One region of the Rhizobium gallicum bv. gallicum R602sp genome, then DNA from elsewhere that is predicted to be linked to it. Evidence: riboswitches for the same ligand, from Rfam matches in the RefSeq annotation. Region 1 holds a riboswitch; the other holds the start of a gene.
The links. Region 1 has a riboswitch for S-adenosylmethionine ahead of RGR602_RS02750 (O-succinylhomoserine sulfhydrylase). Riboswitches for the same ligand answer to the same signal wherever they lie in the genome.

Region 1 (3,409 bases):
TTAGGATTCTTTCTGCGTCCATTTCGGAATTTATATGCGTCTATTTCGGATTTCAAGAGCGTCCATTTCGGATAAAGAGCTTAGGGCAGCTCGCATGCTCTTTTGATGGCATTGTAGCAGGAGCTGGCCAACAAAAACCCATCCTGAAAACTTTCAAGACTAAATTAATGCACTGACGACTGCCAGGAACAGCAGCCGAAGATCCGAGTAACCTGGTTCTGAAGGGCCGAAATTCGGCTGCTCGTACGAAGTCTTCCTGCAAAGCAGTTTGCGGTGAAAGCCGCCCTGCGCTGCAAGCTTGCGCCCCCGGGTCGGACAGAGAGAAGCTGGAGCGGGTGAAGGGAATCGAACCCTCGTATTCAGCTTGGGAAGCTGCTGCTCTACCATTGAGCTACACCCGCGATGACGGAAGCCTTCCAACAGATGGGTGTCGGTGTCAAGGCTCTCAGATGCGGAAGTGCTTCGAGAGTTTCAGGCCCTGGGCCTGGTAATTCGATCCAAGGCCGGAACCATAAAGGCTTTCGGGTTTCTCCAGCATGTGCTCGTAAACCAGGCGGCCGACGATCTGGCCGTCCTCGAGGATGAAAGGCACCTCATGGCTGCGAACTTCGAGAACGGCGCGGCTGCCCATGCCGCCGGCTGGCGCGTGGCCGAAGCCTGGATCGAAGAAGCCGGCATAGTGCACGCGAAACTCGCCGACGAGCGGATCGAAAGGCGTCATTTCGGCTGCGTAGTGCGGGGGAACGTGCACGGCCTCGCGCGAAACGAGGATATAGAACTCGTCCGGATCGAGGATCAGTTCATTGCGGCCGCGGCTGTAAAGCGGCTCCCAGAAATCGAATATATCGTGCTCAGCCTTCTTATCGACATCGACGACGGCCGTGTGATGCTTGCCGCGGTAGCCGATCAGGCCATCCGTGTCGCCCGCCAGGTCGATCGACAGCGCAATGCCGCCGCCCGAAACGTTCGGCTTGGAGCTTGCAACCAGCGTTTCCGCATCATGCAGCGCCTGCAGTTCCGGCTCGCCGAGAATTGAATGCCCGACCCGGAACCGTATCTGCGAGAGGCGCGAGCCGCGGCGCACGACGACTGGGAACGTGCGCGGGCTGATTTCCAGATAAAGCGGGCCAGAATAACCGGCAGGAATCTTGTCGAATTCCTGCGCGTAGTCGGTAATAACACGGGTGAAGATGTCCAGGCGGCCAGTCGAGCTCTTCGGGTTGGCCGAGGCGGACATTTCAGCCGGAAGATCGAGCCGCTCCATGAGAGGCACGATATAGACGCAGCCCGTTTCGAGCACGGCACCTTCGGAGAGATCGATGACGTGCAGGCTCAGCCGGTCGAGCTTGTCGGCAACGAGATGCGAGGGACCCGGCATGAAACTTGCCCGGACCCGGAACGCCTTGGCGCCCAGGCGCAGGTCCAGGCTGGCCGGCTGGATCTGATCGCGGTCCAGTTCCCGCTCACTCGTGAGGCGGCCCGTTTCTAACAGCGCAGCAATTGCGCGATCGGCCAAGATTCCAGTTTCCCGAGCCATCATGCTCCATCCATAATTTGCCTCAGACAAAACCAAACTCAAGGAATTGACGCAAGAAGCTAACAGCAGTATTGCAGCTTTATCCCGTGGTGATTTGGCCGGTCGGCTTGCAGCCACGTTAAAGAAGTGGCTAAAAAGACCGGGTATGAAACCGGTCTGCTTTTGCGGCCGGTTTTTTTGTTGTTTGAAGGTGGTGATGGCATGAGCAAGACTTGGCGCCCGGCAACTCAACTCGTTCACGAAGGGACGCTGCGCTCGCAATATGGCGAGACTTCGGAAGCGATCTTCCTGACGCAAGGTTTCGTCTATGATACCTCTGAAGCGGCGGAAGCCCGATTCAAGGGCGAGACGGACGGCTTCATCTATGCCCGATACGGAAGCCCGACCAACGATATGTTCGAAAAGCGGATGTGCGCGCTCGAAGGCGCCGAAGACGCCCGCGCCACCGCTTCCGGCATGGCTGCCGTCACCGCGGCGATCCTCTGCCAGTTGAAGGCCGGCGACCATATCGTTGCCGCCCGCGCGCTCTTCGGCTCCTGCCGATGGGTGGTCGAAACGCTTGCGCCGAAATACGGCATCGAATGCACGCTCATCGACGGCCGCTATCTCGAAAACTGGGAGAAGGCGATCCGCCCGGCGACGAAGGTCTTCTTCCTCGAAAGCCCGACGAACCCGACGCTGGAAGTGATCGACATCGCAGGCGTTGCCAAGCTCGCCGACGAGATCGGCGCCAAGGTGGTCGTCGACAACGTCTTCGCAACGCCGCTCTTCCAAAAGCCCCTGGAGCTCGGCGCCCATATCGTCGTCTATTCCGCGACCAAGCATATCGACGGCCAGGGACGCTGCCTCGGCGGCGTCGTGCTTTCCGATAAGGAATGGATCGACGAAAATCTGCACGACTACTTCCGCCACACAGGTCCGGCCATGTCGCCGTTCAATGCCTGGACGCTTCTGAAGGGCATCGAAACGCTGCCGCTGCGCGTCAAGCAGCAGACGGCGAGTGCTGCCAGGATCGCGGACTTCCTTGCCGAACAGAAGCAAGTGGCCAAGGTGATCTATCCGGGCCGCAAGGATCATCCGCAGGCCGATATCATCGCCAAGCAGATGTCCGGCGGCTCGACGCTCGTCGCGTTCGAGCTGAAGGGCGGGAAGGAAGCAGCCTTCGCCTTGCAGAATGCGCTCGATATCATCAAAATCTCGAACAATCTCGGCGATTCCAAGAGCCTGATCACACATCCGGGAACGACGACGCACAAGAACCTGAGCGATGAGGCCCGTGCGGAACTAGGCATTTCTCCCGGCACCGTTCGCCTTTCGCTCGGCATCGAGGATGCTGATGACCTGATCGAAGATTTCGCTCAGGCTCTTTCAAAGATTAAGTCCTGACCGGCGATTGCCACGGCCGGACCTTGCCGGTCCGGCCGCATGCTCCACCTAAGAAATGGCGCGAGAGCTTCGCTTTAATACGGGAATTAACTTCGAAAATTAGGACTAATGTTCAAAACGACGTGCAATCATCGCGGTTTGAAGGATGATGCATGTGCCGTTTCTTGACGGATCGAGCGCTCTATAAGATACGGGTAACATATCTTGGCTATGGTGTAAGGCATGTACCGCGCGCTCACACGAGATATCGAAGTTGTCGTCGAGCCTTTTTATCTGGAGGAGCAATCCGATCCGGATGATGATCGCTATGTCTGGGGCTACCGGATCGTGATCAGCAATAATTCGGACCTGACAGTACGGCTCATCAATCGCTACTGGAACATCACCGATCAGAACGGCCTGGTGGACGAGGTGACCGGTCCTGGGGTCGTCGGCGAGCAGCCCCGGCTGGAACCTGGCGATACCTACGAATACTCGTCCGGCTGT
Region 2 (3,409 bases), 690 kb from region 1:
AAACGCCTGCTCGCCGTCTGCAAACCGCTTCATCGGGGCCATTTCGCGGAAGTCGAAAACCGTGCCTTCGACCTGTCGGATCTCGCCGGTCGGGATTTGTATCTCGTCAGTCGGTAGATAATGATCGGCAGCGATCATGATATCGTGGCCGAGCGCATCTTCGCGGCCGTCGAGATTGAAATACGCGTGCTGGCAAAGATTGGCGAGCGTCGGCTGGTCGGTGGTCGTCTCGTAGACGACCGAGAATTCGCCATGGCCATGCACACGGTAAGTCGCCTGGACCGTGCAGTTGCCTGGATAGCCTGCGCGACCATCCGGGTCGACGATCTTTAAGACGACACGGTCGGCATCGTGCTCGACGATCGTCCAGTTGCGCTTGGCGATATTGTCGCTGCCGCCGTGCAGATGCGAAACGCCCTTTTCATTGAGCTCGAGCTGATAGGCCTTGCCGTCGAGGGTAAACTTGCCACCGCCGATGCGGTTGGCACAGCGGCCGGGCGTTGCACCAAAATAGGAGGAATGGGAGGGATAGCTGGCAAAGTCGTCGAAGCCGAGCAGGAGAGGCGCATCATGGCCGTCGAGCCGCAGATCCTGGATGACTGCCCCCCAAGTCATGATCTTGGCTGTAAGGCCGCCGCCCTTGATCTCGACGCGATAGACGGTTTCGCCGTCTTTCGTCGTCCCGAAAACTTCCCGTTCGAGCTTTTCCGACATCGTTCGCCATCCCAAATCTGTGTTGGTTTCAGGCCCGCGAACCTGCCTCCATTTGTTGAGGACCGCAACCGTCAAACACAAAAAGAAACGCCGCCGCAACGAGGTCAGCGGCGGCTGCAGTTCAGATTTTTGTACCGATCTCGTCGAGATTATAGGGCGTCGTCTGGTAGATTTCGTTGATCCAATTGCCAAAGAGCAGATGCGCATGGCTGCGCCAGCGGTTCTGCGGTGCGAGCGACGGATCGTTATGCGGGAAATAATTATGCGGCATCTTGATCGGCACGCCGGCATTCACGTCGCGGAAATATTCATCGGAAAGCGATGTGGAATCGTATTCCACATGATTGAACATGTAGAGCCGCTTGCCTTTTTTCTCGTGCACGAGACACACGCCCATCTCATCGGATTCCATGAGGATTTCGAGGCTTGAGGACTTGTCGATATCGGCCCGCCGGACCTCGGTCCAGCGCGAAACCGGCACTTCGAAGTTATCGGAAAATCCATTGAGGTAGACGGATGAAGGCTTGAGGTTCTTATGGCGATAGACGCCGAACGCCTTTTCCTTCAGCTCGTACTTCGGAACCTTGTGGAAATGGTAGATCGCCGCCATCGCGCCCCAGCAGACATTCATGCTCGAATGAACGTTCGTCTCGGTCCAATCCAAGATCTTCTTCATCTCCGTCCAATAGGTCACGTCCTCGTAAGGCAGCGTTTCGATCGGTGCGCCAGTAATGATGAAGCCGTCGAACTTGCGATGCCTTACCTCCTCCCAGGTCTGGTAGAAAGCAAGCAGATGGTCTTCGGATGTGTTCTTGGCCCTATGGTTGCCAATGCGGATCAGCGAGAGCTCCACCTGAAGCGGCGAGGCGCCCACAAGTCGCGCCATCTGCAACTCCGTCTTGACCTTGTTCGGCATGAGATTGAGAAGCCCGATCTGCAAAGGGCGGATATCCTGACGGATCGCCGCCGTTTCGGTCATCACCCGCACGCCCTCATGAACGAGGGTCTCGAAAGCGGGCAGAGTATCGGGGATCTTGATGGGCATTGCGGTCACTCAACAAAACAAAAGGTACCGGCAAATAAAAAACCGGCGGCGAAAGAATCGCTACCGGTCCGCACGCGGCCCTTTAGCGACTTATTTAACGTGGCTGCAAGCCGGCCGGCCAAATCACCACGGAGAACCCTAAATAGCGCCGCAGCCCACGCGAATCAATCGCAATTGTGAAGGGCGCGCGTTGAACCAAGGTAACTCACGCGTTAATGACTGGTAGAATCTGTTGATGGACAGGGCGCGTCACCATGTTAATCAAGCATCATCATGGTCCGCATGGAAGGACATAATGGCAGACGACGTCGAAGGCAGGCCGAGCATTCAAGGGCAGGATAGAGTAGGTTACGATCTGAGCCTCGGATACCGCCTGAAACTGATGTTTGCGGCATTCTGGGATTCCAAGGTCCGTGGAAAGATTCTGCTACTCGCCTCGATCTTGCTCGCGGTGATCCTGGCGACGGCCTATGGCCAGGTCATTCTGAACCGCTGGAACGCACCGTTCTACGATTCCCTGCAGCGCCGCGACGTCGGCGAATTCTTCCATCAGCTCCAGGTCTTCGCATTGATTGCCGGTTCACTTTTGCTCATGAACGTCGGCCAGGCGTGGCTCAACCAGATGACCGCGCTTTATATGCGCGAAGGTCTGACCCGCGATCTCGTGGATCACTGGCTGAAGCGCAAGCGTGCGCTGCGTCTCGCCTCAACCGGCCTGATCGGGGTCAATCCGGATCAGCGGCTGCATGAAGACGCCCGCAACCTTGCAGAAAGCACAACCGGCCTCACGCTCGGCCTCATCCAGTCGACAATCCTGCTCGTCAGTTTCATCGGCGTTCTCTGGGAGCTTTCGAGCGGCTTCGTCTTCCATTTTCGCACCTACGCCTTTGCCATTCCGGGCTATATGGTCTGGGCCGCGATCTTCTATGCGGCATCCGCCTCGATCCTCAGCCAGATCGTCGGCCGCAAGTTGGTGATCTTGAATGCCGACCGCTTCTCCAAGGAAGCGGAGCTTCGCTTTTCGCTGATGCATGCCAACGAGAATATGCCGGCGATTACCGTGGCCCGCGGCGAGGAAAACGAACGCCGGCGGATCAATGAGGATATCACTTCGGTACTTGCCATCCTGAAGCGGCTGACCATGGCCAGCACTAACCTCACCTGGGTTTCGGCCGGTTACGGCTGGCTGGTCATCGTCGTCCCGATCATCGTCGCGGCTCCCGCCTATTTTTCAGGCAGCCTGACCTTCGGCGAACTGATGATGTCCGTCGGCGCCTTCAACCAGGTGAATACCGCCCTGCGCTGGTATGTTGCCAATTTCACCGCGATCGCCGAGTGGCGCGCCACGCTGATGCGCGTGACCGATTTCCGCCATGCCTTGCACGGCATGGACGAACCCATCAATCCAAAGAATGCGATCACCTACGAGGATAACGCTGATACGCTCACCCTCAAGAATCTCATGATCGCCGCCAAGCTCGGCGAAGAGATCGATCTGTGCGGCGGCTTTGCCGTCGCCGAGACGGATGTCACGATCAGAGCCGGCGAGAAGGTCATGATCAACGGCGACCATAATGTGAACCGCAAGCTCCTGTTCCAGGCGCTTGCAGGCCTCTGGCCCTGCGGCAGCGGCAAGATAGGGCTGCCGCC

Region 2: another riboswitch for S-adenosylmethionine. It lies ahead of metA (homoserine O-acetyltransferase MetA); the one in region 1 lies ahead of RGR602_RS02750 (O-succinylhomoserine sulfhydrylase).

The regions. Positions count from the first base shown of each region.
Region 1 covers NZ_CP006877.1:537,866-541,274, reverse strand. The annotation lists tRNA gene RGR602_RS02760 (tRNA-Gly) at 328-401, opposite strand; gene RGR602_RS02755 (2'-deoxycytidine 5'-triphosphate deaminase) at 446-1,540, opposite strand; SAM riboswitch at 1,614-1,692, shown strand; gene RGR602_RS02750 (O-succinylhomoserine sulfhydrylase) at 1,739-2,923, shown strand; gene apaG (Co2+/Mg2+ efflux protein ApaG) at 3,146-3,409, shown strand, end outside.
Region 2 covers NZ_CP006877.1:3,983,486-3,986,894, forward strand. The annotation lists gene RGR602_RS19480 (aldose epimerase family protein) at 1-714, opposite strand, end outside; gene metA (homoserine O-acetyltransferase MetA) at 836-1,759, opposite strand; SAM riboswitch at 1,822-1,899, opposite strand; gene RGR602_RS19490 (ABC transporter ATP-binding protein/permease) at 2,055-3,409, shown strand, end outside.